One region of the Altererythrobacter sp. MTPC7 genome, then DNA from elsewhere that is predicted to be linked to it. Evidence: riboswitches for the same ligand, from Rfam matches in the RefSeq annotation. Region 1 holds a riboswitch; the other holds the start of a gene.

Evidence for each region. A riboswitch is a leader RNA that binds a small molecule or an ion and turns the genes downstream of it on or off. The one in region 1 is predicted to bind cobalamin.
Region 2: it holds a riboswitch for cobalamin, as region 1 does, so the genes downstream of both, ACGHJ7_RS01790 (hypothetical protein) here and ACGHJ7_RS03130 (TonB-dependent receptor plug domain-containing protein) in region 1, are expected to answer to the same signal.

Annotation. Positions count from the first base shown of each region.
Region 1 covers NZ_BTGS01000002.1:248,436-275,533, forward strand. The annotation lists gene ACGHJ7_RS03060 (PepSY domain-containing protein) at 1-386, opposite strand, end outside; gene ACGHJ7_RS03065 (amidase family protein) at 447-1,781, opposite strand; gene ACGHJ7_RS03070 (VOC family protein) at 1,819-2,247, opposite strand; gene ACGHJ7_RS03075 (hypothetical protein) at 2,244-3,077, opposite strand; gene lpdA (dihydrolipoyl dehydrogenase) at 3,085-4,491, opposite strand; gene ACGHJ7_RS03085 (hypothetical protein) at 4,488-4,784, opposite strand; gene odhB (2-oxoglutarate dehydrogenase complex dihydrolipoyllysine-residue succinyltransferase) at 4,835-6,097, opposite strand; gene ACGHJ7_RS03095 (2-oxoglutarate dehydrogenase E1 component) at 6,100-8,949, opposite strand; gene sucD (succinate--CoA ligase subunit alpha) at 9,053-9,943, opposite strand; gene ACGHJ7_RS03105 (hypothetical protein) at 9,969-10,442, opposite strand; gene mdh (malate dehydrogenase) at 10,448-11,422, opposite strand; gene ACGHJ7_RS03115 (putative bifunctional diguanylate cyclase/phosphodiesterase) at 11,739-13,679, opposite strand; gene ACGHJ7_RS03120 (hypothetical protein) at 13,806-14,129, opposite strand; gene ACGHJ7_RS03125 (cell wall hydrolase) at 14,277-15,485, opposite strand; cobalamin riboswitch at 15,668-15,874, shown strand; gene ACGHJ7_RS03130 (TonB-dependent receptor plug domain-containing protein) at 15,972-17,912, shown strand; gene ACGHJ7_RS03135 (ABC transporter substrate-binding protein) at 17,912-18,712, shown strand; gene ACGHJ7_RS03140 (FecCD family ABC transporter permease) at 18,709-19,671, shown strand; gene ACGHJ7_RS03145 (ABC transporter ATP-binding protein) at 19,671-20,396, shown strand; gene ACGHJ7_RS03150 (hypothetical protein) at 20,409-20,714, opposite strand; gene ACGHJ7_RS03155 (GCN5-related N-acetyltransferase) at 20,879-21,169, shown strand; gene ACGHJ7_RS03160 (M3 family metallopeptidase) at 21,189-23,372, opposite strand; gene ACGHJ7_RS03165 (hypothetical protein) at 23,611-24,327, opposite strand; gene ACGHJ7_RS03170 (lysozyme) at 24,305-25,012, opposite strand; gene uvrA (excinuclease ABC subunit UvrA) at 25,568-27,098, shown strand, end outside.
Region 2 covers NZ_BTGS01000001.1:359,840-364,650, forward strand. The annotation lists gene ACGHJ7_RS01785 (XRE family transcriptional regulator) at 1-270, shown strand, start outside; gene ACGHJ7_RS01790 (hypothetical protein) at 827-1,075, opposite strand; cobalamin riboswitch at 1,257-1,475, opposite strand; gene ACGHJ7_RS01795 (cobalamin-binding protein) at 1,562-2,491, opposite strand; gene ACGHJ7_RS01800 (hypothetical protein) at 2,493-3,047, opposite strand; gene ACGHJ7_RS01805 (TonB-dependent receptor domain-containing protein) at 3,059-4,811, opposite strand, start outside.

The sequences.
Region 1 (27,098 bases):
TCCACCGCCTCTCCGCCCACGATATTCCGCCGGACGATCGCGGCTGCTTCCTCTGGCGTTCGTGCGCCGGCCGGGCGGTTGTCGGACAGGTTGTAGGCGATCTTGCGACCGTCGCTGAGCGTGGCGATATATTCCAGTCTCCCGCCGCGCATCCGCTGGGTGATCTCGGTCACGTTGTCTGCGGGCGGCAGGGCAAGCAGCTGTGTGCCGGGCGGAATGGGCTGGGCGGCCATGGGCTTGCGAAGATGCTCGCCGCGCACTTCCTCGATCGGGCGCGAAACCATCAGCAGCCCGGTCGCAGTCCACATCACGACGGGCACGCCGATCAGCCAGCCGAGCCAGACATGCCACCGCGCGAAACGCTGCATCCAGAGGCGCTTTGCCATGAACTACTCCGAAAACGGGCGGTCGCTGCCGCGCCTCGCCTGCCATGCCCGGCGTGATATTCAGCCGTGCAGCCGCGCCCCTATGGCCTCGGCAGCGGCGATGCAATCGAAGTCGCTCCAGCGCGGTCCGATGACCTGCATCCCGCAGGGCAGGTCCCCGCTCGCCCCCACGGGCAGGACGGTCGCCGGCAGGTTCGGGAACGTGGCGATACCGGCCCATGCCAGCCCCTCCGCCGCGTCGCGCTCCTCTCCGTTAATCGCGATCTCGCCGCGAAACAGCGGCTCGTTCCTGTGCGGGAAGGCGAGGATATTGGCGGGCGGGGCAAGCACGAAGTCGTAGCTTTCGAAAAGGCGCGCCCAGCTTCGCTCGCACCGGGCCTGCGCGTCCATGAGGTCGAACCAGTCCGCTGCGCTCGCCTGATGGCCACCTGGCGACGGGGCCCCGCGTGCCATGGTGATGTTGAGCATCTTCAGATAGGCGGCGTGATCGCCCGCCAGGTCGGGCAAATCGGTGTAACCCACGTCGACGGAGGCTCCCACACCGTGCAGGACATTCAGCGCTGCCTCGATCGGCTGGCGCACATCGTCGTCTATCGGGCTGGCCGGGTGGTCGAGCAGGGCGAGGAAGCGCATTGTCTCCAGTGGCTTGTCCCGCCGCCGGAGGGGAATGGTGGCAGTCAGTTCCAGCATCGCGGCAAGGTCGGCCGCGTTACGGGCCAGCGGTCCTGCCACGTTCAATGCCCCGTCATGCCGGCCGCGGTCGGCAAAGGCGGGGTCCGTGTGCCCCTCCGAACTGACGAGGCCCCAGCTCGTCTTGTGCCCCCAGATGCCGCAGAAATGGGCGGGCACGCGCACCGAACCGCCGATATCGGTGCCGAATTCGGCAGCGACCATGCCGCTTGCGACCGCTGCGGCAGCGCCGCCGGACGATCCCCCGGCGCTCCGGTCGACGTGATGCGGGTTGCGTGTGCGACCATAAAGGGGATTGAAGCTTTGCCAGTCCGCCAGGCCGGGCGGGACGTTGGTCTTGCCCAGCATGACCGCGCCTGCCGCTTTCAGCTGGCGCACCACGGCGGCGTCGGCCTGCGCGATATGCCCGGCGTGGTCCTTCAGCCCCCAGCACGTGGGCAGGCCCGCCACGTCGAAGCTTTCCTTGATCGTCAGCGGAACGCCGAACAGCGTCTGGTGTGGCAGAGGCGTCTGGCCGTCCATTGCCTTTGCCGTTTCGCGCGCCCTGTCGAAATCGCGCACTACCACCGCGTTGATCGGGCCGTCGCGCGCTTCGATCCGGGCAATGGCGCGGTCCGTGGCCTCCGACGGGGAAAGCCGACCTTCACGGATCAGGGTGGCGGTTTCCAGTGCGCCGGGCTGGTCGGTCAGGCTGGGAAAGGTCATGGGCGAGACTCCGTCAAGGGGGCAGGCTGGGTTGGCGTCAGCGGGCAAACAGGTTCGACGGGTCGGCCATGGCCTTGATCTCGATCGCATTGCCGCTGGGATCGCGGAAGAACATCGTCGCCTGCTCTCCCGGCTGGCCTTCGAAGCGGATGGTCGGGGCGATGATGAAATCGACACCCTCTGCCGTCAGCCGCTTCGACAGGATGCGCCACTCTTCCATCGACAGGACCGCGCCGAAATGGGGAACGGGCACGTCCTCCCCGTCGACCTGGTTGCTCGCGCCGGTGCCGCCCTCGCCGGTTCCGACAGGGGCGTGATGCGCCACGATCTGGTGGCCATAGAAGTCGAAGTCGATCCATTCGTCGCTGCTGCGGCCCTCGGGGCAGCCGAGGATACCGCCGTAGAAGCCGCGCGCGGCATCGAGGTCGTGAACAGGGAAGGCGAGATGGAACGGGGGCAGGGTCATGACGGGGTGTCTTCCTGGGGCGGCACCGAAAGGCCTAGGGCAAGGCCGAAGCCGAGAATGGGGGATGCACCATATCCGATCAGGATACCGGGATAGTGCGAGATAAGCGCGATGATGGCAAAGCCGAACCACGCGCCAGCCAGCGCAAAACGGGCATGGGTGTAGAAAGGGTCGGCAAACAGCACCAGCGCAAAGCCGGCTGCCATGGCCAGCATCAATCCGATTCCAGCGGCAACGGAGAGCTGCATGGCATCGACTATCACCCGCTCGACAAAGGGTTGGGGCGGCAATTCTCCGCGCACGGCCATGATCAGGGATGCAGCGAACCCCACGATGCAGACAAGCCCTATGCGCCAGTCGCGGGTCCGGTCGTGCAGGCCGGCGGCGGCGAATACGGCGGCAAAACCGAATGCCGCATCCGGCTGGAGCGAGGCAGCGAGAATGGCGGCCAGCAGAACGGGCGCCGCGAATTCCCGGTCTCGCGCAGCCAGCACGGCAATCGCGGGGAAGGCGAGGGAGCCGGCATGAAGCGACAGTGGACCCACCGGCAGCCAGCGGGCGATCCCGTTGACCCATGGCCCGGTCAGGAGGGGGACGAAACACAGCGCGAGCAGCACAGCGACCATGATGCGGCGCCCGCGTAGGGTGTGCGGGGACCGTCCCGCCAGGATCCAACCTGATGCGATGATCAGCGCGCCAGAATTGATCGCGATGTATTGCCCCGGCGCTCCGGCTGCCGACAGATATAGCAGGCCGGCGCCGACAGGGACCAGCAGGGCAAGAAGGGCCGGGAGTTTCCTCGCCAGCCCTCCTGTCCTGCCGTCGGTCATGACCCGATCAGATGTGGATCGGCTTGCCCTGGACCGCCATGGCCGCTTCCTTCAGCGCCTCGGCATGGGTCGGGTGGGCATGGCAGGTATAGGCGATATCCTCGCTCGTCGCGCCGAATTCCATGGCGACCGCAGCTTCGGCAATCAGCGTACCGGCAAGGCTGGCGACGATGTGGACGCCCAGCACGCGATCGGTGTCGGCATCGGCAATGACCTTCACGAAACCATCCGTGTCGCGGTTCGCCTTCGCGCGGCTGTTGGCCATCATGGGGAACTTGCCGATCTTGATCGTATGGCCCGCTTCCTTCGCCTCTTCCTCGGTCATGCCGACATCGGCGAATTCGGGCATGGTATAGACCACGCCCGGGATCAGGGCGTGGTTCACGATGCCCGTCTGGCCGGCGATGTTTTCGGCGACCGCAATACCCTCGTCCTCGGCCTTGTGCGCCAGCATCGGGCCGGGGATCACGTCGCCGATGGCCCACACGCCGTCTACCTTGGTGCGGAAATCGTGGTCGGTTTCGATCTGGCCGCGCTTGTTCAGCTCCAGCCCGATGGCATCGAGTCCGAGCTTGTCGGTGTTCGGACGCCGCCCGATGGAGACCAGCACATGGCTCGCCTCGATCGTTTCGGCATCGCCGCCATCTGCCGGTTCGACCGAGACATGGACTTTCTTGCCCTTGACCTCGGCGCCGGTGACCTTGCTCTTCAGCTTCAGGTCCATGCCCTGTTTCTTGAAGATCTTGCCCGCTTCCTTGCGCATATCCTTGTCCATGCCGGGCAGCAGCATGTCGAGATATTCGATGACGGTGACCTTCGCGCCGAGCCTGCGCCAGACGGAACCCAGTTCCAGCCCGATCACGCCGCCGCCGATGACGACCAGGTGCTCCGGCACTTCGCCGATTTCGAGCGCGCCGGTGCTGTCCACGATCCGGCCTTTGGCGTTATCGACCTCGACGCCGGGCAGGGGCGTGACGCTGGAGCCGGTGGCGATGACGATATCTTTCGCCGTTACCTTCTCGCTCTTGATTTCGGCGGTATGGGCATCGACGAAGGTCGCATGGCCCTTCTTCCAGTCGACCTTGTTCTTCTTGAACAGGAATTCGATCCCGCCCGTCAGTTCGCCGACGGCCTTCGTTTTCTCCGCCATCATGGTCGGCAGGTCGAGTTCGACCGAGGTCTTCATGCCCCACTTGGCCATGTGGCCGCCCTCGGCTTCCTCGAACAGTTCGCTGGCATGGAGCAGCGCCTTGGACGGGATGCATCCGATATTGAGACAGGTGCCGCCCAGGGTCTCGCGGCTTTCCGCGCAGGCGGTCTTGAGGCCCAGCTGTGCCGCACGGATGGCCGCGACGTAGCCGCCGGGGCCAGCGCCGATGACAAGGACGTCGTAATCGTATTTCGTATCGCTCATTGTGCCTCTGCCTCGTCCGTGCGTTCGCCGTCGGCGCCGCCGGAAAGATATTGCTGCGCGCACTGCGCCACTATCGTTTCTATCTGGGTAGTCTCGCCGGAAATCAAACCGCCGATATCGAGTTCGTCCTGTGCGCGCCGCGCTGTGCAGTCGCAGACCGTGTCGGCCGCTTCTGCGGCGATGGGCAGGCCCTTGACCTGCGCGATGCACTGGGCGCGGACCTGCGCCATCATGCCGCCGCTGCCTTCCTCCGCCGCCTGGTCGCATGCAGCCAGCGCAAGGGCCGCCACCATGGACAGGGCGAGGGAGGCAAGGGGGGCTGCCGAAGGCCGCTCCTGCCGCATCACAGGTCGATCAGCATCCGGGTGGGATCCTCGATCGCTTCCTTGATGATCTTGAGCGCGGTCACGGCCTCGCGCCCGTCGATCAGGCGGTGGTCGTAGGACAGGGCCAGATACATCATCGGGCGGATCACGATCTCGCCATCGACGACGACCGGGCGATCCTCGATCCGGTGCAGGCCGAGAACGGCGCTCTGCGGGGGATTGATGATCGGTGTCGACATCAGGCTGCCGAAAACGCCGCCATTGGAAATGGTGAAGGTGCCGCCCTTCATGTCGTCCATCGTCAGCGTGCCTTCGCGCGCGCGGCTGCCGAAATCGGCGATGTCTTTCTCGATTTGCGCGAAGCCCTTGGCCTGCGCATCGCGGATGACCGGGACGACCAGGCCGTTCGGCGCGCTGACCGCAACCGAGATGTCGACATAGTCGTGATAGACGATCTCGTCCCCGTCGATATAGGCGTTGGCGGCCGGCACGTCCTTCAGCGCGAGGCAGGCGGCCTTGGCGAAGAAGCCCATGAAGCCGAGCTTGATGTCGTGCTTCTTGGCGAACAGGTCCTTGTACTTGCCCCGCGCTTCCATGACCGCGCTCATGTCGCAATCGTTGAAGGTGGTGAGCAGCGCGGCATTGTCCTGCGCGCCCTTCAGGCGCTTGGCGATGGTCTGGCGCATGCGGGTCATCTTGACCCGCTCTTCCGCCCTCGCGCCGCGGCCTTCACCGCCGGAAGAGGCCGTGCCGACCTGCTGTGCCTGCGCAGGCGCGGCATCGGCAATGGAGCTGTCGTCGCCCTTGTTCTTTGCAGCGGCGATCACGTCTTCCTTGGTCAGGCGGCCATCCTTGCCGGTGCCCTTGATCGTGGTCGGATCGACGCCGTGTTCCAGGACTGCGCGGCGCACGGCCGGGCTCAGCGTCTGGGAGGCATCGGAAGCGGCCGCAGCGTCGCCGGACTTGGCTTCGCGCTTCGCCTGGCCCTCTTCCGCCTGCTGTTCCTTGCGTGCAGCTTCTTCGCCGGTAGCGGCGGGCGCGCCGCCTTCTTCCACCGTCGCGATGACTGCTCCGACTTCGACCGTGTCGCCGACCTCTGCGCCCAAAGAGCGGATCACGCCCGCCACGGGGGAGGGGACTTCGACTGCGACCTTGTCGGTTTCGAGGCTGACGATGGGTTCGTCCACCGCCACGGCATCGCCGACATTCTTGAGCCATTCGCCGATTGTGCCCTCGGTGACGCTTTCACCAAGTTGCGGGACCTGAATTTCGGTAGCCATTATTATCCCTCGTTCCTGCAGTCGCGTTCGCCGTTTCGCTGGGCTTCGCCGCCATCGGCGAGACCGAGCGCGATGCTGACGAGCGCATCCTGCTGTACCTTATGACGCGCCGCATAGCCCGTTGCAGGCGATGCGGCGACTTCGCGGCCGGCATAGCAGGGACGCATCCCGCCTTTGCCGGCTTCACCCAGTGCTTCTTCGATCTTGCCGTCGACGAAGAACCATGCGCCGTTATTCTTCGGCTCTTCCTGGCACCAGACGACCGTTTCCAGGTTCGTCATGCGCTTCAGGCGCACGGCCAGCGGTTCGCCGGGGAAGGGATAGAGCTGTTCGATCCGCACGATGGAGACATCGTCCAGCCCTTCCTCGTCGCGCTTCTCGATCAGGTCGTAGGCGACCTTGCCGCTGCACAGGACAAGGCGCTTTACCTTCTCGTCGGCAATGTCCTTCGTATCGGACTTGATCCGCATGAAGTGATGGTCGCCCATGAATTCCTTCGCCGGGCTTTTCGCCATCGGGTGGCGCAGCAGCGACTTGGGGGCCATGATGACCAGCGGCTTGCGGAACGGGCGCAGCATCTGGCGGCGAAGCACGTGGAAATAGTTCGCCGGCGTGGTGATGTTGCAGACCTGGATATTGTCGTTCGCGCATAGCTGGAGGAAGCGTTCGAGCCGTGCCGAGCTGTGCTCCGGTCCCTGTCCCTCATAACCGTGGGGCAACAGCATGACGAGGCCGTTTGCGCGCAGCCACTTGACCTCGCCGGCGGCGATGAACTGGTCGATCATGATCTGCGCGCCATTGGCGAAATCGCCGAACTGCGCTTCCCACAAGACCAGCGTCTTCGGGTCCGCCATGGCGAACCCGTATTCGTATCCCAGCACGCCATATTCGGACAGCGTGCTGTCATAGACCTCGAACTTGCCGTGGGGCAGGGTGGTCAGCGGGATGTATTTGCGCTCGTCCGTCTGGTCGACCCAGACCGCGTGGCGATGGCTGAACGTGCCGCGGCCGCTGTCCTGCCCGGACAGGCGCACGCCGAAGCCTTCCGTCACCAGACTGCCGAAAGCGAGCGCTTCCGCGGTGGCCCAGTCGAAGCCTTCGCCGGTGTCGAACCATTCCTTCTTCGCCTTCAGCACGCGGCCCAGCGTCTTGTGAATGGTCAGGTCATCCGGCACCTGCGTCAACGTCTTGCCGAGGCTGTCGAACAGTTTCTTCTCGATCGCGGTGTCGGCATTGCGCCGCGCGGTTTCCGAATCGGCCGGCTTGTTCATGCCCGCCCAGCGTCCGCCGAACCAGTCCGCCTCGTTGGGCTTGTAGCTTTTCGCGGCGGCGAAATCGTCTTCCAGCTGGCTGACGAAATCGGCGCGCAGCTGGTCGGCCATGCCGTCGTCGATCACGCCTTCCTCGCGGAGCCGCTCGGAATAGATCTTGCTTACCTTGGGATGGCCGCGAATTTCCTTGTACATCAGCGGCTGGGTGAAGCTCGGCTCGTCGCCCTCGTTATGGCCGAAGCGGCGATAGCACCACATGTCGATCACGATATCGCGGCCGAATTTCTGGCGGTACTCGATCGCTAGCTTGCAGGCGAAGGTCACCGCCTCCGGGTCGTCGCCATTGACGTGCAGGATCGGGGCCTGGACGCCCTTCGCCACGTCGCTGGGATAAGGGCTGGAGCGGGCGAATTTCGGGCTGGTGGTGAAGCCGATCTGGTTGTTGATGATGAAGTGGATGCAGCCGCCGGTATCGTAACCGGGCACGCCCGACAGGCTCAGGCTTTCCCAAACAACGCCCTGTCCGGCAAAGGCCGCATCGCCGTGGATCAGGACCGGCAGCACCTGCTGGTGCTTCGCCAGGTCGTCGCGGATCGCCTGCTGCGCGCGTGTTTTGCCCAGGACTACGGGATTGACCGCTTCGAGGTGGCTGGGATTGGGCACGAGGCTCATATGGACCTCGATCCCGTCGAAGGCGCGGTCCGTGCTGGTGCCGAGGTGGTACTTCACATCGCCCGATCCGCCGACATCGTCGGGATTCGCGCTGCCGCCCTGGAATTCGTGGAAGATGACCTTGTAGGGCTTGGCCATCACGTTCGCGAGCACGTTCAGGCGACCGCGATGCGCCATGCCGTAGATGATCTCGCGCACGCCGTCCGCGCCGCCATACTTGATGACCGCTTCCAGCGCGGGGATCATGGATTCGCCGCCATCGAGGCCGAACCGCTTTGTCCCGACATATTTCTTGCCGAGGAATTCCTCGAACTGTTCGCCCCGGATCACGGCGGCGAGGATCGCCTGCTTGCCTTCGGGCGTGAACTGGATCGTGTCTTCGGGCGTCTCGAACTTGTCCTGCAGGAACCGGCGTTCCTCGGTGTCCGTGATATGCATGTATTCGAGGCCGACATTGCCGCAATAGGTGTCGCGCAGGACCTGGTAGAGGTCGCCCACCTTCACCCATTCGAAGCCGAACACGCCGCCGACATAGACTTCCTTGTCTTCCTGTCCGGCGAAGCCGTGCCATTCCAGGCTGAGGTCTTCCGGTTCTTCCAGCCCGGACAGGCCCAGCGGGTCGAGGTCGGCCGCCATGTGGCCGCGCACGCGGTAGAGGCGCACCAGCAGCATGGCGCGGATGGAATCGCCGGCGGCTTCCTCCACCGCGCCTGCGTCCATCGCCTTGCCCGCCTTTTTCGCGGCGGCGGCGACGGCCTGCTTCATCTGCGTCGGGTCGAGCGCCTGCGTCAGGTCGGCATCGGCGTCGACCGCTTCTGCCAGCCAGCGCGGATTCGCCCAGGACGGACCGGGCTGCGGCCCTTCCTGGTCGCCCAGTTCGGGGAGGAAATCGTGTGTTTCGTTGCCCATGTCAGGCCGACCTTTCGCACCGGCTCCGATGCCGGCTATTCACTCAATGCCTCGGCGGCGCGGAAGGCTCCCGGGGAGGAGAAAACCTTTCCGCGTCGCGAAATCAGGCCATTTCCTTCAGCATGGCATCCAGCGTGGTGCCGAGCTCGCTGGGCGAGGGCGAAACGCGAATGCCCGCATCTTCCATCGCCGCGATCTTGTCGTCCGCGCCGCCCTGGCCGCCCGAGACGATCGCGCCTGCGTGGCCCATGCGGCGGCCTGGAGGCGCCGTGCGGCCTGCGATGAAGCCGACCATGGGCTTCTTGCGGCCCTTGGCAGCCTGTTCCTTGATGAAGGCTGCTGCTTCTTCTTCCGCGCTGCCGCCGATTTCGCCGATCATGATGATCGACTTCGTTTCGTCGTCGTCGAGGAAGAGGTCGAGCACGTCGATGAAGTTCGTGCCGTTGACCGGGTCGCCGCCGATGCCGACAGCCGTCGTCTGGCCGAGGCCGACCATGGTGGTCTGGTGGACGGCTTCATAGGTCAGCGTACCGGAGCGGCTGACCACGCCGACGCTGCCCTTCTGGAAGATCTTGCCCGGCATGATGCCGATCTTGCACTCGCCGGGCGTCAGCACGCCGGGGCAGTTCGGGCCGATTAGGCGCGACTTGGACCCTTCCAGCGCAGCCTTCACGCGAACCATGTCGAGCACGGGGATACCTTCGGTGATGGCAATGATCAGCTCGATCTCGGCATCGATAGCTTCGCAGATCGCGTCGCCTGCGAAGGGCGGCGGCACGTAGATGCACGAAGCGGTCGCACCGGTTTCGGCCTTCGCCTCGCGCACGGTGTTGAACTGCGGCAGGCCGATATGGTCGGTCCCGCCCTTGCCCGGCGTCACGCCTGCAACCATCTGCGTCCCGTAATCGAGCGCCTGCTGCGTGTGGAAGGTGCCGGTGTTGCCAGTCATCCCTTGCGTGATGACCTTGGTGTCTTTGTTTACGAGGATGGACATTCAGTTTTTCCTTCTAATCTTCAATTCACAGCGTCTTGCGCACGCTCAAAGCGAACACCTTTCGTTCGCTCTCGAAAGTCGAAACGCGGATGTTACGGCCTACGACCGTACGTCCGTCTGGTGTCATCCAAGCGATGTTATCGCTATCCGCTTTTTGACGAAAATCACCGAGGGCTTGCGACGCCGCGGCGACTAAATCTTCTCGCTCAATTGCCGGGTCATAAACAGTGCAGGTCAACGAAGACGCGTCCGACTGCCTTGTAGGAACCAACACGAGGGTCGGAAAATCCTTCCCCTCGGGTGTAAAGATGCGAGGCAGGTTTTCTTCACCGGTCGGAGCAACCTCTACCCAGCGATACTCGGACGCAATTGCAGGAATCTCGGCAACAGCCGCCGAAATGCAGAAGCGCAGAAAATGATCACGCAACTCTTCCGCAGCCGCATCAGGGCTGACGGCAGTCGCACTTGCGAACAGGGCGAGAGATGCGAGGCCAGTCATGCCATTTAGGCCAGCGTGCTATCCAGGCCCTTGCACGCCTCGAGCAGTTCCTCGACCGCGTCGGTGGAGACCTTGAGGTTGGCCTTTTCCTCGTCCGACAGTTCGATCTCGACCACGTCTTCGGTGCCGCCGGCACCGATCACGGTCGGGACGCCGACATAGAGGCCGTCGAGGCCGTACTTGCCTTCGACATGGCTGGCGCAGGGCAGGATGCGCTTCTGGTCGCCGAGATAGGCTTGGGCCATCGCAATTGCGCTGGTCGCCGGGGCGTAATAGGCCGAGCCGTTGCCGAGCAGGCCGACGATCTCGCCGCCGCCCTTGCGGGTGCGGTCGACGATTTCGTCGATGCGGTCGGCGGAAACGCCCTTGATCTTCGCGTAGTCGTCGACCGGAATGCCGTTGATCGTGGTGTAGCTTTTGACCGGGACCATCGTGTCGCCGTGGCCGCCCAGCACGAAGGCGTTCACGTCCTTTACCGAGCAGTCGAATTCCCATGCGAGGAAGGTGGCGAAGCGCGCGCTGTCGAGCACGCCGGCCATGCCGACGACCTTGTTGTGCGGCAGGCCGCTGAATTCGCGCAGCGCCCAGACCATCGCGTCGAGCGGGTTGGTGATGCAGATCACGAAAGCGTCGGGGCAGTTGTTCTTGATGCCTTCGCCGACCGACTTCATGACGGACAGGTTGATGCCGAGCAGGTCGTCGCGGCTCATGCCCGGCTTGCGCGGGACACCGGCGGTGACGATCACGACATCGGCGCCTGCGATGTCGGCATAGTCGTTCGAACCGGTGATCTTCGCATCGAAGCCTTCGACCGGTCCGCACTGCGACAGATCCAGCGCCTTGCCCTGAGGCATGCCTTCCGCGATGTCGAACAGGACGATGTCGCCCATTTCCTTCTTCGCGGCGAGATGGGCGAGCGTGCCGCCGATCATGCCGGAACCGATAAGGGCGATCTTCTTGCGACCTGCGTTTTGAGCCATAGGGGGTAAGCGTCCTTCCAACCGCGCGGGACGACGTTACGGGCATGGCGCAAGATACGCGGCCCATCAGCCGGTGACGCGCCAATTCGTCCCGCGAGGGAGCGCGCCCGGCAAACTCGGGTCATTCGACTAGGCCGCAGCCTGCACGATTGCAACCACCAAAGCTGCCGTTTCGCAGACTATCTTTGCAAATGGTTCGCAATTGCAATAAGGTCCCGAAATACAGACGCCAGACGCCTGCCCAATGCGATTACGCACGGGATCTGCAACGGGTTCCTGATGGACCGCGATGGCATGCGGCGAAGCGTTCGGCCGATCAGCCGGTTGCCTGCAAACCTCTGCCAATCGCAGACCCGTGTTCGCCCCGTTCCTGCGCCAGCAGCATGGCGGCGAGATAGTCCGGCACGGCACGGCTGAAATAATATCCTTGGCCCAGCGTGCAGCCGGCGGCGCGGACGGATTCGACCTGCTCGGCCTTTTCCAGCCCCTCGGCCACGATTTCCATGTCCAGCTGCGAGCCCAGTTCGGCCACGGCGTGGATGATGGCCTGCGTCTTGCGGCCGATATCGGGACCGGACACGAAGCTGCGATCTACCTTGATCTTCGAGAACGGATATTTGTTGATATAGCCGAGCGAGGAGTAGCCCGTCCCGAAATCGTCCATCGCGAACCGCACGCCCTTTGCGGAAAGGTCGCCGATGAACCGCTCGGTCGCGCTGTTGTCGTCGACGAGCACGCTTTCAGTGATTTCGAGTTCGAGACGGTGCGGGGCAAGCCCGGCCTCGCGCAGGGCGGCCATGATCCCCAGCGCCGCGCCCGGTGCCTTGATCTGCAGGGGCGACAGGTTGACGGCGACCGTCACGTCCTCCGGCCAACCGGCACAGACCTTCGCTGCCTGCTTCGTGATCCAGTTCCCCAGGGTGACGATGACGCCTGTCTCTTCCGCGACGGGAATGAACTGGTCGGGACGCAGCTCGCCCTTGACCGGGTGGAACCAGCGGACCAGCGCTTCGAAGGTGCGGATCTTGCCGGTCTGCAGATCGACGATCGGCTGGAAGAAGATCGACAGTTCGTCGCGCTGGATCGCGGCGCGCAGTTCCGCCTCGATCTCGCGCCTGTTGGCCAGATCGCGGGTCATGGACGGATCGAAGAACCGGCTGCGACCGCGCCCGCCCATCTTGGCATCGTACAGCGCGAGGTCGGCGTGCTGGAGCAGCGTGTCCGCATCCTCCCCGTCTTCCGGCATCAACGCGATGCCGATGGAGCAGCCGACCTCCAGCTGCTCGCGGTCGAATTCCATCGGACGATGAAGGTCGTCCAGGATCCGCACGGCCAGTGCCTCGCAGGCGGCGCGGTCGTCGACTTCGCTCACGATCACGAATTCGTCCCCGCCAAACCGCGAAACCGTGCTCCCGGCCGGCACGACCGATTGCAGCCGGTCTGCCGTTTTCGCCAGTACCCGGTCGCCCGTCTGGTGGCCCAGAAGGTCGTTGACCTCCTTGAAGCGGTCGAGATCCAGCCAGAAAAGCGCGATCTGCCGCTCTCGCGGGACATTCATGATGGCCTGCACCAGCGCGTGGTTCAGGCCGGCCCGGTTGGCGAGGCCCGTCACCACGTCGGTCCTGGCGAGGCGTTCCATCTTGGTCGCCATGGTGCGGCTGGCCTGCGCGTGCGCGATCGACTGGTAGATTGTCAGGAAGGTATTGCTGGTGATCGCCACCATGGCGAGCATCGCAAAAGGTATGGTTGCTGCCATCACGAGATACCCGGCTGATCCTTCGAGCAGGCCCCCGACACCAATGGGGACGAAACACAGGACCATCTGGCCCAGCGCAATCACGGGACGGCCTGCATTGCGTGCGGAAATTCCGGTCCCGTAGCACAGGGCGTGACCGACCAGCAGGACCTCGACGCCCGCGCCTGCGCCCATCACGATCGCCATTCCCGCCAGCAGGCCGAACAATCCCGCATAGGCGAATGCGCCAATCTCGTAGATCGTTTCCAGCTTGTCGGTGCTGTGCCGGGCGTTGTCCGGGTTGATGGCGAATGCCACGGCAACGCGGACCAGGGCAGCGACCGTCATCGCAACCGCGACTGCAGTAAAGACTGCATTCTGCACAAACCAGGCCGCAGCCAGGCTGACGAGAATGCCGTTGAACGCACCGATCGCAAGGCTGGATGGCTGGGTGTAGAGCGACGAAACGAGGGTCCGGCGGACCTGCTCGTTCATGGCGTCCGCGCCCAGCTTGCGGCTCACGACGTCACGCAGCCATCTGATCTTCTGCGTCGTTCGTATGACGCCCGGATTAGGGCGAAAGCGTCATTTTTCGGTTAATCGGCCGATAATGATTTTGCAAAATGGGTCATCGCTCTGGCACGCCGGTCAGGCGCAGGCGTCCAGCATCCTTTGCCGCATGGCCAGGCGGTCGGCCATGGGCCGGTCCAGTGCACGGCAAATCGAATGCCATTTCTCGAATTCGTCGCGCGCATCGCTCAGCAGTGCCCGTTCCGCCTTGGCAAAGGCGTGGTCTGCCGCACCCAGGCCATGCACCTGGAACTGCTCGAGCGCCGCGCGCAGCAATTTGTCGGTGTCGACGATCGCGCCGTCCAGATTGTCGTTCGCAGCCCGGCCCCGCGCGCGGCGGGCCAGGGCGCGGGCGACGGGGGACCATGTCCGGCGGCGGGCGGCGGCGAAACGGATCGACATGATGTATGGCTTTCTACGACGTGATCTATCGGGCTGCGAAGCGATGGAGCCTGTCGGCAGCCGGGGCGGGGACTGTCTTAGGGATAGGGGGCTAAGCACCTGTTTCCGCTTAAGGTTATGCGGCCATTAAGCTTTGCGTGAAGGTGGTTATTGGCCCGCATTCCCGCCGTTTCCGGCGCCCGGTTTCCATTGTCCGGCATTGGCGTATTCGGGGCGTACGGCCCCTGCGCCCGGCAGTTTCTCTGCGGTGAACTGTGCATCCCCGCCCGCCGCTTCTACCTGCGCGGTGTAGACCGGTGGCGGCGCGCGCCGTCCCGCCTCCGCTGCGGCCTTCGCGCGGGCTTCCTCGTAAGCGCGGGCCAGCGCGACCGGATCGGTTGCGGCAGGTGTCTGCGCCATGTCGGCAGCCGATGCAGGCAGGGGCTCCGCACTCCGGGGGGAGGGGCGCGGAATGCGCTCGCCGCCGACATAGGCAGTGCGGAACGCGCCGGGCCGGCCCGCGCTGCCTTTCCAGCGATAGAAGCGGTGCGCGCCGATCGTGCCGATATGGTCGAGGCTGCTGGCCCAGTAGGGATTGATCCACGTCGTGTGGTAATGCGTGGCATAGCCCACAGGCGTGTAGACATCGCCTGCCAGCGCCTCTGCCGCGACGCGCCGCGCACGGGCCCAGCCGCTGGCCGACGGCTTCCGCGCCATGCTGCCGTCGCAGGTGAAGGTGAACTGGCAGCCGGTCCGCCGTTCGCTGCCCTGATAGACGACGCCGCACACGCTGGCGGGGTAGGTCGGATGCATCACGCGGTTGAGCACGACCTGGGCGACCGCCTTCTGTCCGCCCGTGCTCTCGCTTGCCGCTTCGTAATAGACCGCCTGCGTCAGGCATTGGAGCGCACGCGCCTTGTCGAGGCCGGTCCCGCCGGAACGGAAAGCGCGCGCCGCCGGCCCGGCATCGCGGATTTCGACAGCCCGTGCCGGGTCGCCGGACATGACTTCGAGAGGATTGAAGACGTCCACCCCGTCGGCCAGCGTTCCCGAACCGAAACCTGCACCGGGCCGGGTGTCGAGCGGCCGGGACTGGACAGCCAGATCCGGTGTATCGTCGAGGTAGTAGAACGCCGATCCGGGGAAGCTGCTGCCAGCCTCTTCGAACGGCATTGGGGTGACCGCCGCCGGTTCGGCCTGTTCGGCTTCCGGTCTGAAGGCGCGCCATTCGCCCGGAGCTGCGAAGGCCGGCACACCGACTGCCGCCGCCAGGATGAGCGCGGCCCGCGACTTGGGGCCCAGCCGCTTGCCATCGACCCTGCGCGAGGCGCGGGGGCCTGTAAGGGTGGGGGCAGGAGCGGTGGAGCGAGGGGTCAAACGGATATCCGGTGCTTGGCTTCGTGGGGGTAGGCGTAACTAGGGGCAACCAGCTTCCCGCACGAGCGCAGTATTGGGCCCGTCCCCTAGAGGGACAGACCGGATTGCGCGCTTAAGATTCAGGGTAAGGAGCGGGTTAACGCCTGCCGCGGCCGCTTGCACCGGACGCCTGCCGGGGCTAGGGGCGCAGGCCTGTCATGGGTGCCGTGCGAAAGCGCGGCTAAGAGGGAAAGGGGTGAGCGGGCCGTCCGGCCGGCAAATCCCCTGCTGCCCCCGCAACTGTGACCGGGAAGGCGCGCTCCCACAATGCCACTGTCCACCGGGCGGGAAGGCGGGGGCGGGCCGATGATCCGGGAGCCAGGAAACCTGCCTGTAGACAGTCGCTTGAGCCGCGGGCGGGGTGCACCGACGGCAACGGATCGATGGGCAGACCGCAAGGGTCTGTCCGCCGTCATGGGCGACGCTTGTGCTTGTGACGGAGGTATCGTGCGTAAATTCCTGTATTTCGGCTGTTGTCTGGCGGCCCTGACTGCTCCCCTATCCGCTCAGGAGCGCGCTGTTTCCCGCGAACGGATCGTCGATCAGGACGGCAATCTTGCCGGCATCATAGAACGCGAATCCACCCGTCCGCTCATCACGGTCACTGCCACCGGCACCCCGATAGAGATCGAGGATACCGGCCAGGCGGTCACCATCATCGAGCGCGAGGAAATCGAGGCCGTGCAGGGCGCGGACATCGCCCGCATCCTGCGCCGCGCGCCGGGCGTAAGTCTCAGCCGCAATGGCGGGCCCGGTGCGTTCACCTCGCTGCGGGTAAGGGGGGCGCAGGGCGAGCAGGTGCTGGTGCTGGTCGACGGGGCGCGGGTGTCCGATCCCGCCTCGCCTTCAGGCGGGTTTGATTTCGGCACGCTGCTGCCCGGCACCATAGCCTCGATCGACCTGCTGCGCGGTTCCAATTCGGTCATCTGGGGATCCGATGCCATCGGCGGCGTCCTGTCGGCCTCGACCCGCGCGGAAACGGGCGTCCAAGGCAGCGTGGAATACGGCGCACGCGACAGCCTGACGGGCACTCTGGCAGGCGGCGTGGAAACGGATCGCGGCTTTGTCGGGGCCGCTGCGGGCTACGCGCGGACCGACGGTTTCTCCGCCGCCGCAAGCGGCACGGAAGCCGACGGTTTCGAGCAGATCGCCCTGACCGCGCGCGGGACCTATTACGTCACCGACACGGTCGATGCCTTTGCCAGCGTTCGCTACGCGGCGGGCGAGCTGGAAATCGACGGCTTCCCCGCGCCGCTTTTCGCGCTGGCCGACACGGCGGAGTACCAGGAGACCGAGCAGCTCTCCGGCTCGCTCGGCCTGTCGCGCGATACCGGGCCGTTGTTCTTGCAGGCGCGCTATTCCTTCGCCGACACCGCGCGGGACAATTTCGACCCGGCCTTCGGTGACACCCCCGGCTTCACCAGCGACGGGCATTCGGACCGCGTCGACCTGCGCGGCGAATGGCGACCCATCGGCCCGCTGATCGTCAATTTCGGCGGTGAGGGCGAGTGGACCAGCTACGAAACGCTGTTCGACCCGGGTGAGGATACACGCATCCTCGGCGCCTACGCACAGGCGGGAATCGAGTTCGGCGCGATTTCGGGCCATATCGGCCTGCGGCACGACGACCACGCGATCTTCGGCGGAGCGACCAGTTTCGGCGCGGATCTCAGCTATGAGATCGCGCAGGACGTGCGCCTTCGTGCCAGCGTCGGGGAGGGGTTCAAGGCGCCCAGCCTGTTCCAGCTATTCTCCGATTTCGGCAATCCTTCGCTGGCCCCCGAAAAAAGCACCGGCTTCGACCTCGGCCTCGCGTGGAAGGATCGCACCGCGCCGTTCCATGCCGGTGTCACCTTGTTCCGCCGCGACAGCGAGGACCTGATAGATTTCGTTTCCTGCTTCGGCGTGACCGGCGGCATCTGTACAGGTCGCCCGTTCGGGACGTATGACAATGTCGACCGCGCGCGGGCGCAGGGCGTCGAACTGGAAGCGGGGGCGCGGCTGGGCCCGCTGCAATTGCGCGGGGTCTACGCCTTCATCGACACCGAGGACCGCACGAGCGGGGCCGTGACGCAGGGCAATCGCCTTGGTCGCCGTCCGCGCCATGCAGCGACGGTCAGCGGCGATCTGGACCTTGGCGCACCGCTGCTCGGCTTCGAACTGCGCTACGTCTCGAGCGCCTTCGACGATGCGTTCAATAGCGTCCGGCTGGACGATTACCTGTTGCTTGACCTGCGCGCCGAAGTGGATGTGGGCGAACTGGCAAGCGGCGCGCCGCTGACCGTGTTCGGACGGGTCGAGAACGTGACCGACGCGGACTACCAGACCGCCGCAGGCTACGCCCAGCCGGGCCGGGGCGTCTTCGCCGGGGTACGGGCGAAGTTCTGATGCGCGCATGGGCGACCCTGCTTGCTGCTGCTCTGCTTGGTGGTTGCGGCGGGAAGCCTGCGAGCGAGGTGGGTGAGCCTCTCCGCATTGTCAGCCTGAACCCGTGCGCCGATGCGATCCTTGCCGAAATCGCGCCTGAGCGGCTGGCCGCGGTATCGCATTACAGCCACGATCCGCAGGCGACCTCGATGGATGTGGATCTTGCGAGGCAGTTCCCCGCCACGGGCGGCACGGTGGAGGAAGTGCTGGCACTCGGTCCCGACGTGGTGATCGCATCGAGCTTCCTTGCGCCTGCCACGCGGGCAGCCTTCGCCGATCTCGGCATTCGGGTCGAAACGGTAGGCATCGCGTCTTCGCTCGAAGAGAGCATGGAGCAGGTCCGTTCCCTCGCGGAGGTCGCTCAGGCTGGGCCCGCCGGGGAGGCGCTGGTCGAGCGAATGCAAGAGAGATGGGCGGAGGCGGCCCGGGATGGGCCGCAAGTCTCGGTCGTCCTCTGGCAACCGGGCGGCATCGTGCCGGGCGATGGCGCGCTGGTCTCGCAAATGATGCGGCAGGCGGGATTTGCGAGCCATTCCGCCGCGCGGGGCCTCGGGCAGGCGGATTACCTGCCGCTGGAAGCGATGCTGGCGGATCCTCCGGACCTGCTGCTGGTTGCGGGCCGGGAACGCTCGCAATCGCATGCAGCCTTGGAGGCTTTGCCGGAGATGCGGGTGGAGCGGTTCGATCCCGCGCTCCTTTATTGCGGTGGACCGACGATTCCCCGCGCGCTGGCGCGGCTTGACGAAGTGCGCGGAAAATGACCCGCGCCGTCCTGATCCTGCTGGCCTTGCTGGCCATCGCCTTCCCGCTTTCGCTGCTCGCCGGGCGCGTCTGGATCGATCCGGCGAGCACCCCCAATGCCGCAATCATTCTGGCCGAGCTGCGGCTGCCGCGCGGGTTGCTGGCGATGGTCGTCGGGGCGGGGCTTGGCGCTGCCGGGGCGGCCATGCAGGGCTATCTGCGCAATCCGCTGGCCGATCCCGGACTGTTCGGCATAGCGCCCGGCGCGGCGCTGGGAGCGGTGGCGAGTTTCTGGCTGGGCTATCAGGCCGGCTGGTGGGCCTTGCCTGCGCTGGCACTGGCAGGCGGCGCGGGGGCGATGGCGCTGCTGGCGCTGATCGCAGGACGAACGGGCGGGATCGCCCTGTTCACGCTGGCCGGCCTCATGATCGCCAGCCTGGCCGGGGCACTGACTTCGCTCGCCATCAGCCTTGCTCCCAATGCCTTTGCCATGAGCGAGATCGTGACCTGGCTGATGGGCGCGCTGACCGATCGCGGATGGCGCGATGTCTGGCTGGCCGCTCCGCTGACGCTCGCGGGGATTGCGCTGCTGGCCTTTGCGGGCCGCGATCTCGACGCCCTGACACTGGGCGATGCGGCAGCGCGAAGCATGGGGGTGGATACCGCGCGCCTGCTCTGGCTGCTGATTGCAGGCATCGGGCTGACCGTCGGGAGCGGCGTGGCGGTGGCGGGGATCATCGGGTTCGTCGGCCTGATCGTGCCGCACCTGGTCCGTCCGCTGACCGACAGACGCCCGTCCTCGCTCCTGCTGCCGAGCGCGCTGGCGGGCGCGCTTCTGGTGCTGGTGGCGGACAGCGTCGTGCGCGTCTTGCCGCTGGTGACGGAGCTGCGGCTCGGCATCGCGCTCAGCCTGATCGGCGCGCCGTTCTTCCTGTGGCTGCTGCTGAAGATGCGGCGCGGCGCGCTGGGGGGCGTGTGATGCTGTCGGCGGAGAAATTGAGCCTTGCGGGGCGGCTGGACGGCGTGTCTGCCGCGCTGGAAATCGGAAAGGTGACGGCGATCTGCGGGCCGAACGGGGCGGGCAAGTCGACCCTGCTGTCCTGCCTGGCCGGGACAGAACTGCCGCAGGCGGGCCGCGTCATGCTGGGGCAGGACGATCTTAACCGCCTGCCGGCACGCATACGCGGAAAACGTCTCGGCTATCTGCCGCAAGCCCCTGAGATTGCATGGGACATTGCGGCAAAGGCTTTGGTGCGGCTCGGCCGCCTGCCGCACCGTGACAGGGGCGATGCGGCTGTGGAGCGCGCGATTGCGGCCCTCGATCTGGAGGCATTGCGCCACCGCCCCGCGTCGCAATTGTCGGGCGGCGAAAGGGCGCGCGTCCTGCTGGCCCGGGTGCTGGCCGGCGAGCCCGAATGGATACTGGCCGACGAACCGCTGGCCGCGCTTGACCTGGCGCACCAGATATCGCTGCTGCGCATGTTACGTGCGCGCGCCGACGCCGGGACAGGCGTCGTCATGGTTGTGCACGACCTGTCGCTGGCGATGAACCATGCGGACCGGGTGATCGTTCTCGACCGGGGCCGCGTGGTGGCCGATGGCCAGCCGGAAGACGCTCTGTCGCCCGAAAACCTGCGCGCGGTCTGGCAGGTCGAGGCGCGCTGGCTGGGGGAAGCGCACGCCCGTGCGTTGACCGTTTCCTAGCGACTTCGCGTCCTACCGCGCGCAATACCGCGTATCGCCAGCGCGGCACATCTTTACCGCATGGCGCCACTCGGCCATTTCCCGCTCATATTGTGCGAGGCGTGTCTCCTGTTCGCGGCGCTGCTCCGCCCAGCGTGCGTCGCGTTCACGGACATAGGCCAGTTGCTCGCGGTTGAGCTTGCGGATCATCGCCGCATCGCGTTCGCGAGCCTCGCGGCTCTGCATGTCCGGATCCCTCGGATCGTCGGCCGTTGCGGCGACCGGACATAACGACAGGCCAAGGGCGATGGCCCCGGCAATCGAATAGCGATTTTTCATGATGCGAACCCCTTACCGTCCTGCATCCGGCATTAGCCCCGGTGCGTTGCCGCATTCCATACACAAAAGGTAAACCGCGGTGTCTCCGTCGTGGCAGGATCACGTTTCGCCGCAAGACGATGCGCGCCGGGCACATCGGGCGTTGCCCGGGCGTTGAGGTGCGTATGGAAAGGCAGGCGCTGCAGGACAGGTGGTTCCAACTCACCCGTGAGGTGATGCCGTCGCTGGCGGATGAGCGTGGCTGGCCGGTGCGGTTCGATCATTGCTTCCAGCGCATCCTGCTGGATCATGCCGCGGGCGGCCCGTGGCGGGAGCATATCGAGGCTCCGGCTTACGCCAGGGCAAGCGACGCGCAACTTCGCGCCGCCATAGCGCTGGGAGAAAAAGCAGTGGCGGGCGAGGCGGACCTTGCCGCGCTCAACCGCCGGTCGCTGGAATGGCGCGGCAAGCTGTAACGCCCGCCGCGCCTGTTCCTTACTTCGTGCCGACGCTGCCCGCCGGGAGCGCGCCGTCCGACGTATCGAGCGCGTCGGTATCGCCTGCGACCAGCCCGCGCGCTTCCAGCATCGGGGTGACGTCGGGCTGGCGACCGGCGAAGTTCTCGAACATCTCGAAATAGTCCATCGTGCCGCCACGGCTGAGCACGGTGTCGCGCTGGTGCTGGCCGTTTTCGCGCGTCAGGCCGCCATTCTCCAAGAACCATTTGCGGCTGTCGCGGTCCAGCATCTCGGTCCACAGATAGCTGTAATACCCGCTGGAATAACCCGTCGGGCTGCTGAAGATGTGGTTGAAATAGCTGCTGCGATAGCGCGGCGGGACGAGGCCGATTTCGAGGCCCAGTTCCTCCAGCGCATTGCGCTCGAACGCGTCGACCTGTTCGGGCGTGGTAATCGCAGCTGCTTCGGCCGGCGAGAGGGCATGCCATTTCATGTCGAGCAGGGCGGCTTCCACTACCTCGCCGAAATCGTAGCCCTGGTTGAACTTCGCCGCGGCCTCGATCTTCTCGATCAGTTCCGCCGGGATCGTCTCGCCCGTCTGGTAGTGCTTGGCATAGTTCTGCAGCACTTCGGGATAGGTCGCCCACAGCTCGTTCACCTGGCTGGGATATTCCACGAAGTCGCGCGCGGTCGCCGTGCCCGAGAGCGAGGCGTATTTCTGGTCCGCGAAGAAGCCGTGCAGCGCATGGCCGAATTCGTGGAACAGCGTGTTGACGTTGTCGAAGCTGACCAGCTGCGGCTCGCCTTCACCTGCCTGCGGGATGTTGAGCACATTGTAGATGACCGGCTTCGTTCCGTAGAGATAGCTCTGGTCGACGAAGTTGCTCATCCATGCGCCGCCACGCTTGGACGGGCGCTGGAACGGGTCGAAATAGAAGATGCCGAGCTGGGTGCCGTCTTCCTCGAACACGTCGTAGGTCGTCACGGTCGGGTGATAGACCGGCAGGTCGGTGCGCTGGCGGAACGTCAGGCCGTAGAGCTTGTTCGCGGCGAAGAAGACGCCGTTTTCCAGCACGTTCGTCAGCTCGAAATACGGCTTCACCGCATTCTCGTCCAGGTCGTAGCGTTCCTTGCGGACCATCTCGGCATAGCGATACCAGTCCGACGGCTTGACCTCGAAATCGCCGCCTTCCTCGGCGATTTTCTCGTTCAGCAGGGCAGCCTCGCGCCGCTGTGTCGCGGCGAGGGCGGGGACCATCTGTTCCATGAAGTCGAGCGCGGTCTGCGGGTTCTTCGCCATGCGGTCGTACATGACATAGCTCGCCCAGTCGGGTTGGCCGAACAGGGCGGCCTTCTGCGCGCGCAGCGACGCGATTTCGGCAATCAGGGCGCGGGTGTCGTTTTCCCCGCCCTGGTCGGCGCGGTTGTAGGACAGCATGAACAGCTTTTCGCGAACATCGCGGTTCTCGAGGGCCGGCAGGCTGGGCTGCTGGGTGGTGTTCTGCAGGGCGATGGCGAACTTGCCCGGCATGCCCTTTTCCGCCGCCAGCTTCGCTGCCGCATCGATTTCGCTGTCCGACAGGCCGGCCAGCTCCTCGCGCGTGTCGACGATCAGGGCATTGTCGACCGTCGCTTCGCGCACGCGCTGGCCGAATTCGGTGGTGATTTCGGACAGGCGGGTGTTGATCGCCTTGACCTCGGTCTTCTGCGCGTCGGTCAGCATCGCGCCGGCCTGCACCATGCCTTCATAAGTCTCTTCCAGCAGGACCGCGTCCTCGCGCTCCATCGCCATGGCGGCGCGGTTGTCGTAGACCTGCTTCACCCGGGCGAACAGCACCGGGTCGAGCGTGATGGCATCGGAATGCGCGCTCAGCTTCGGGCCGATCTCGGCCTGCACGGCGTCGAGCGTGTCGTTGGTGTTGGCGCCCGTCAGCGCGAAGAACATGGTGGCGACGCGCCCCAGCTGGCGACCGGAAGTTTCCAGCGCCACGATGGTGTTCTCGAAGGTCGGCGCCTCGGGATTGTCGCGGATCGCAGCAATCTCGACATTGTGGAGCGCCATCGCCTGTTCGAAGGCGGGCAGGTAATCATCGTCGGAAACTTGCGTGAAATCGGGCGCCTGCAGCGGCAGCGAACTGGCGTTCGCAAAATAGCCGGTCGCTTCGGGCATTGCGGTATCGTCTGCCATCGGGGCCTCCATCGTGTCGCCCGCCGATGCCATCTGGGTATCTGTCACGGTGGAACAGCCGGCAAGGAGCGCAGCGCCCAGCACGGTGGGCGCAGCGCCCGTGAACAGGGGGCGGTTGAAGATACGGGTTTTCATGAAAAGGTCTCTCTCCGAAAGGATAATGTCTGCAACGCGCCGCGGGTCCGGGCCGCGCGCGGGGTTGATCCGTGTGTTAGCTGGGGCAGGTTGAACCGCAGATTGATTGCAAATGCAACCGGGCTGCAGGGGGCGGTTATTCGCCCGGCGTGCCTTGCGCCTCGACCAGTGCCTGCCGGTTGATGGTGCGTATTTGCGGGACGCCGCCGGTCTCCCCGGTCGCCAGCCAGATGCCGCCAAGCGCGAGGAACGCACCCTGGTCCGGGACCACGGTGACCTGCGAAAGGTCGGCCTTCGCAAGGACGGACAGGACATCGGGCGCGAAGATGGAATCGAGATCATCTTCGATGCGCGAGCCGTCCGTATAAGAGGTCCGCTTTCCCTCCCGGTCGATGAAGGTCAATTCCGGTGCCAGCATTTGCGCCAGCGCCGCCCGATCATCGGCCGCAGCAGCCTTGTTCATCCTTTTCAGCGACAGATCGAGCTGGCTGGGGCTGGTCCCCACTCCGCAGCTGATCGTGCCGCCTTCTACCGCATCGTTCGCGCGGTCAAATTGCACATCGGGCGAAGGGGCAGCATCCCAGACGAGCAGAAGGCAACTGGTTGCACCACCGGAGCGTCCGGGGGCTGCGTTCGATGTTTCCCGCAGCGCGCGGCGCTGCGTATTCTGCGCGTTGTCCGAACCTGCAGTCATGCCGGCGAACTGGTCGCCCTGCGGGGCTTGCGAACAGCCCATCACTATCAGGAGGGCGAGCGATGCGCTGGCGGCGGAAAGGCGTCGCTGGCCCTTCGGCATGCCGGTACGGGTCCGGCTGGAAAGATGCGTGGAATCAGGCAGGGCGCGGATTCTCATAGTTTGCGTTCATGAATATCGCGGCACGCCTTTCGCTGCGATGGATGAGGCCGCCAGCAACCGCACCTCCGGCAGTGGTGTAGTTCAGTTCGTCGGCAATCGCGCCATAATTCGCATTGGCGATTGCGGTGTTGAGACGCGGACTGCGGCCTTCCGATACCCCGCCTTCACCGACATTGAAAACAAGATCGACCAGCGCATCGAACTCGTGCTGATAGACGTCGAGACCGTCCAGCAGGCGCACGACGCCCGCTTCGGCCTTTTTCAAATCGCTGGTCAGGAACTGCATCGCACGCTCGTGCGAGATGGTATCGCCCACGGACAGATTGTCCTGCGGCAGAACCAGATGCCCGACGCCAACGGTCGGATAGCCCGCAACATCACGGTAGACGGTGTATCTGACACCCTCTTCCTCGACGAGCGCCTGCTTGAACTTCTCGCTCGACGTAATGTACGCGGCATTGATCCGCATCACTTCCGCGTTGCGGGCTGCCATGTCATCATAGGAAAATTCATCGGCGAGCTCTGCCAGCGCTGCATCCAGCGTCGCAGAGCTAGGCGCCGTGTTTCCGATGGTGGCGAGGGCCATACCGGCAGCGGCCAGGCTGACCGGGACGCCGCGAAGCGATCCGCCACGCCAGCTTTCGCGGACACGCCGCGACCTGTTCTTCAGCCCGGATTTCATTCGGTCACGCTTCCCCTGACGGCGATTGCCGAAATCGGGTCCGCCATGGGCACGTGTCCTGCGATGTGTTTCGGAATAGGAGGTTATGTCCTGCCCCTTCCGGAGCGCTTTTGGTTGCGCGCTCTCCCTGTTTTCTGGTTCTGCATTTCTATCCGTTCGTTGTTCGTTGCGTCAGGCCTTACTCCGATTGAGTGCCCCGGCGCGCATCGCAGCGGGGATTTGCCTTGATATTATTGAATTAACTCATGGAGGGCCGGGAAAGGTCCACGGTTCACCGCGCCCGGGGGACCGGTCGTCCTCTCGAACGTGCGCCAGCGGGTGATGCACAAGGAGGGCATCGGGATGCGCCGGAACCGGTACGCGGGGCGTTCCGTTTGGACCGATCGAAAGGCAAGGCCGTGTGGACAAGAGGCGCGACTCCGGTGGTTGTCCGCCGCGCAATCCTCCCCATCTAGCGCACCTGCACTCGTTTTTGCGGCCCGTTTCGCGGCCCTGATCCAGCCTAACGCCGTCGGTCCTTGACAGGCGTGAACACAACAGGAACACAGCGTCCCCATGGCACTTACAAAGATTTCCGTGCGGGGCGCCCGCGAACACAACCTCAAGGGCGTCGATATCGACCTGCCGCGCGATGCGCTGATCGTGATCACCGGGCTTTCCGGTTCGGGCAAGTCGAGCCTCGCTTTCGATACCATCTATGCCGAGGGGCAGCGGCGCTATGTCGAGAGCCTGAGCGCCTATGCGCGCCAGTTCCTGGAGATGATGCAGAAGCCCGATGTCGAGCATATCGACGGGCTCTCGCCTGCGATCTCGATCGAGCAGAAGACCACCAGCCGCAACCCGCGCTCGACCGTGGCGACGGTGACCGAGATCTACGACTACATGCGCCTGCTATGGGCGCGGGTCGGCGTTCCCTATTCGCCCGCGACCGGCCTGCCGATCGAGGCGCAGACCGTCTCCAACATGGTCGACCGGGTGATGGAGCTGCCCGAAGGCACAAGGCTCTACCTTCTCGCCCCAGTCGTGCGCGGGCGGAAGGGCGAATACCGCCGCGAACTGGCCGAATGGCAGAAGGCCGGTTTCACCCGCGTGCGGATCGACGGCGAACTCTACGCCATCGAGGACGCGCCCACGCTCGACAAGAAGTTCAAGCACGACATCGAGGTGGTGGTGGATCGCCTTGCCGTGAAGGAAGGGCTTGAGTCGCGGCTCGCCGACAGTTTCGAGACCGCGCTCAAGCTGGCCGATGGCCTCGCCTATGTGGACCTGGCGGATGGCGTAGTGCCCGGACGCGAGGAGGAAGGGGCCGGCGGTGGCGCGATGAAAGGCGCTGGCCTCCCCGCCAACCGCATAGTCTTTTCCGAACAGTTCTCCTGCCCCGTATCGGGCTTCACCATCGAGGAAGTCGAGCCGCGCCTGTTCTCCTTCAACGCGCCGCAGGGGGCTTGCCCGACCTGCGACGGGATCGGGGAAAAGCAGCTGTTCGACCCGCAGCTTGTCGTGCCGAACGAGGCGCTTTCGCTGAAGAAGGGTGCGGTGGTGCCCTGGGCGAAGTCGAACCCGCCATCGCCCTATTACATGCAGGTGCTGGGCAGCCTCGCGAAGGAATACGGTTTCGACCTGACCACGCCGTGGGAGGAGCTGGGCGAAGCAAACCAGTCCGTCATCCTCCACGGCACGAAGGGCAAGCGCGTGCCGCTGACCTTCAAGGACGGGCGCAAGCAGTACACGGTGAACAAGCCGTTCGAAGGCGTTATCGGCAATCTTAACCGGCGGATGTTGCAGACCGAGAGCGCGTGGATGCGCGAGGAGCTGTCCAAGTTCCAGACCGCGCAGCCTTGCGAGACCTGCGGCGGCAAGCGGCTGAACGAAAAAGCCTTGTCGGTGAAGATCCCGGGGCCGCCTACAGGAGATGGGGCCGGCGTCACCGACATTGCCACACCGACCAAGATGAGCGTCAGCGATGCGAAGGACTGGTTCCTCGGCCTCGACGAACACCTGACCGAGCAGCAGTCGCAGATCGCGCGCGCCATCCTGAAAGAAATCAACGAGCGGCTGGGCTTCCTCGACAATGTCGGGCTCGATT
Region 2 (4,811 bases), on a different contig from region 1:
GTGTATGAAAATGTGTGGGACGCGCTGGCCGATACCGAGCAAGAGGCCGCGAATCTGAAACTGCGTTCGGCGCTACTCTTTGAAATCCGCAAGGTGGTGCTGAGCTGGGATGTCCCGCAACAGGAAGCGGCTACCCGGCTTGGCCTGACCCGGCCCCGGACCAGCGATCTGTTGCGCGGCAAGCTGGCCAAGTTTTCCCTCGATGCGCTCGTCAACATTGCCGCCGCCGCCCATATGAAAGTCGAGCTGACGCTTAAAGAGGCGGCATGAGCGTCAATTCGGGCCGCGCTCTGCCTCGCGCAGCCCGTCTAGCTATGGGGCAGGGCACTGATCGCGGCTGCTGACCTAGGTGTATCCGACTACAGACGGTCTCTCTCCGGAAACTCAACTGGACCTCATCTGTTTTCGGAGATGGAAACGGGAGAGTGTTTTCGGAGATGCGCAGGAATGATCTTGGAGTTTCCAAGCGGCTCAGTGCCGATCTCCGAAAAACGACCGTTATCAAGATGCTTGCTTCCGACCCTCAATTTCGGTCGTAGCAGCGCATTCGACCTATCGCCAAAAGCGGTCGTTCATGAAGAACCGGTTGTCGTCGGTAACGCCCCCCGATCCCAGCCATTCTGGTACAAGATCTGAACCCCCCAAAAACGGTTGATCGTGAAGCGGTAGCTACGCGCTACGCTCTCCGAGACTCAACAAATCGTCGCGAAAATTTCAGAATGTCAGCGGTCGACAAAAGGGCAGTCGCAACCCGCAGTCGAAAACGGCGCCGAGTTTGAGCCCGGCGCCGTTCATCCTTCTCATTCAATGCAAAGTGGCTTGAGAATTAACCGTTGCATGAATACTCGAATTGCGCCGCGTAATAACCGGCATTCTGGATTATGCGAATGACGTTGAACGAGGCCAGACCGCCATTCGAAGCACAGATGTTTTGCGCACCTTGTTCGGCCGCAGCTATGGCCTGTCCCACTTCGGGTAGAAACGGCCCGATGTCCGTCTGCTGAGCAACCGCGGCAGAAGAGCCGAATGCGATCGCAGCCGAGAGTGCCAGAACCTTCGTCTTAGTTTTGAACATGGTATTTTCTCCGTGAGCTCTAAGCCCTTCACGCCGATATAATGGCTTGGATCTCCGAACCTCGGCCGAACAGCCTGGTCAACGGACGCTATACGCCGACCGGGCGTGCTCGGAGCAATCCAAGCCGCTTATCGTCGCTCCGACGAAAATGATTTCGCGCCCGACCAATCCCATGAGTCAGGCAAGAGCGACTCGCTCCGGTCGGTCTCCTGGCTCGCGGGTCATCACTTGAAATACACCTTCCCGAACTAAACAATCAGTCCAGTGGCTGCGGAGACACCCGCCAGTATTTCTTGCTCGCCGCTTACAGTTGCAGGGACAGCCGCAGATTTGACCTTGGAAGGCCTCACTGTGTTCCCGTTACCGGTGCGAACTTAAAACTGAATGCGCGTAACGTTGCATCCAGCTAGTTTTCTGTATCGGTTCGCCGCTCTAAAAAGAAGGGGGCGGGGAGATCATCTGCGTCGAACAGTGCGGAAAACATCGTCAATCCCCGCCGATGACTATCCAGTCCTGTCCCATTTCGAATGCTCGCACCTGATTTGTTCCAAGCAATTGCGCAATGAGCTCGGCCGATTCGACGAGTCGTGGGCCGGGGCGATTGAAATAATGATGGCCATCGACGGCAAAGACCTTCCTTTTGCGAACCGCGTTAAGGTCATTCCAACCGGAGTGGTCGACGAGCGTCTCAAGATTGGCGAGCGTCTGTGGCAACTGATATCCGCAGGGCATCGCGACGATCAGATCGGGATCGGCAGCGATCAAGTCATCCCAATCCAGCCACGGAGAATGTTCACCAGCTCGCGCGAACAATGGGCGACCACCGGCCGCCTCGATCAGTTCGGGCACCCAGTTTCCCGCCGCCATCAGCGGATCTATCCATTCGATCGCGGCAACACTGGGGCGATCTATCCTTTCCGCTCGGTTTCCGGCCAGCCCTGCCATGCGCGCTCTCAGGCCACCAACCACCGACGACGCCCGCTCGGAAATTCCCGCCGCTTCGGCGACCTCGACGAAATCGCCCCACACATCCTTCAGCGTATCGGGCGCTAGCGAAAGCAGAACCGGTGCGGTTCCGGTCCATTTGCTCAGTGCCCCCTCCAGATCGGCAGGGGTGACCGCGCAGACCGCGCATTGCGACTGCGTCAGGATGAGGTCGGGTCGCAAGTCGCGCAGCAGCGCGGTATCGACCTCGTACACCGACAGTCCTTGCCGCACGATTTCCTGAACCCGGTCGTCGATCTGCCGCGACGTCAATCCCTTCTCGAGCTTGGTCGACGTGACGACCGGCAACCCCTTTACGAAAGGGGGATAGTCGCATTCGTGGGAGCGACCGACGAGGCTCCCTCCCAACCCGAGCGCGACTGCGATCTCGGTCGCGCTCGGCAGGAGAGATACGATACGCGGTTGCGCCATATCAGGCGAACCGTATTCGCGGCGCGGGTCCGAATAGCGTTGGAACGGTCCTGGTAAGGAGCCAATACCCGCCCGAAAGTCCTGCGAACCACAGTGCATCGTTGACAAGGATCTGTCCCACGATCGGCATCGTGAACATCTCGGTCCCGCCTACCACCAACGCAAACCCGAATAGCGCCCCTTCGTAAATGAAGAAGCCGACCAGAAACGCGCCCAGCGTCCGAAACGAGCTCAGCTCGTCGCGTTCGCCCAAGATGGTGGCACCTGCGAACATGGCGAGAATCGATGCGATGCCCAGCGCACCGCCCCAGGCGAACGCATAACCCGTATGCGGGTAACCGAGGACGGTGAACCCCAGCACCTGGTTTGTCACCCAAATCGCGAGGATCGTCGCCAGCGCGAGCGAGCGGCGCATGGTCGCGGCGCTCACGATCGCAAGAGCCACGAACGGCATCATGCAGGCGGCGGCCAGCGATCCGCCCACCGTCGCCAAGGCGAGTGTGACAGGCCATGCGAACCTCGCAGTCTCGGACTGAGCCGTCATTTCATCCGTCATCGAAATTCTCCCTAGAATCGGGCGCGCGCGCCGACGGCGAACGAGCGTCCCGGCGTAGCGAAGCTGAAGACATCCTCGTAGTCGGCGGCCGTCAGGTTCTCGACCCGGCCGAACAGCTCGACATTATCCATGACCCTCACGTCGGCGGCGACGTTCAGCAGTAGGTAGTCGTCCAGTTGCACGCGAACCGGCACGAAGGAGGGATCGATGAAAGCGCTGTCGATCGTCTCGCCATTGTAGCGCGCGACGAGCGTGACCCCTCCCGCATCCTTGGGGGCGCGCCAATCGACGGCCAGACTGGCGGTATGTGAGGGCCGACGTACCTCGCGCATGCCATCCTCGCGGGAACGCAGATAGGTGTAGGCTCCATTGACGCTCCAAGCCTCGCCGAATCGCGCCTCGCCGAACACCTCGACACCGTTTCTCCTAGATACGGTATCGCGATTGCCAGGGCTGGCGATGAAGTTCGGGGGCGGAAAAGAAGTGAATATCTCGTCGTCCAGTTCGCTTTCGAAATAGGTGACCCCGATCGAAGCGCGCTCACCGAACAGCGACTGGTCGATCCCGATCTCCCATCCACTCGACTTCTCGGGCTTGAGGTCGGGATTGCCGATGAAGCGGCCGTCCACGAAACCGAAGAGTTCGTAGAACGAGGGGTTCTTCACCCCCGATCCTGCGGCCCCGCGCACCCGCGTCGTTGCAGCGATCCGATAGCTCGCCTGAAGTCTGTATGTGGTCGTATCGGCGAACTGGTCGTTCCAGTCCCTGCGGATCGAAGCGGACGCGCTCGCCCGGTCTCCTAGATCGATTGCATACTGGCCGACGAGACCGACATTGTCGATCTGCCGGCGACCGGTGAATGCGAAGCCGGTCGGATCGGTGTTACGGAAACGTTCGCGTTCGACATCGAGAGCCGCCGTGACCCGGTGTGTGAGACCGCCAGCTTCGATACGCAACGTCGTATCGTAGGACCCTTTCAGCCTCTGCCCTTCGCTGCCGTAGCTGCGTCCAGTCGAAGCGAAACCGTCGCGCCGGGTGTCCGCGATCTGTGCCGACAACGCATGGGTCCAGCGATCGTCGAGAAGATCCAGCTCACCCCGCAGGAGCGCATAGACAGCCTCGTTCTCGAAACGGTTGCCGGGGCTATCGACCTGGAATCCGAACGTCGGACTTGCTGGATCGGAATCGCTGTCGTTGAATTCGGCATCAGTGCGCGCGTAGCGCAATACGCCGGTGAGGCGTACATTGGACGTAGGCGCGAACGTCGTCTTAAGAGAGACTGCACCGCTGTCGTTCGCAAGGTTGCGCGTGCCGTTGCGGGCGCCTGGCGTTCCATCGGTGGTGTTAAGCGTGGCGGACAGCGCGTAGTCGAGATCGCCGCTATATCCGGCGATCCGGGCAGCGCCGTTCAGCGTGCCGAACGAACCGGCTTCGATACGCGCGACCGCCCCGGGCGCATCGCGGCCGCCGAGAGTGATGTACTGGATGACGCCGCCGATCGCGTCCGATCCGTAGATCGCGCTCTGCTGCCCGCGCAGCACTTCGATCCGCGCCGCCTCGTCGGCGATAAGCGTTCCGAAATCGAATTCTCCAGCGTAGGGGTCGGACACCTCTATCCCATCTACCAGGACGAGCGTATGATTGGCTTCAGCCCCTCGCAAACGGATCTGCGTCTGGCCGGGAACCCGTCCGACCGCGACACCCGGGACGTCGCGCAGCACGTCGGACACCTCGCGCACTTGCCGCCGATCGAGGACCTGCCGG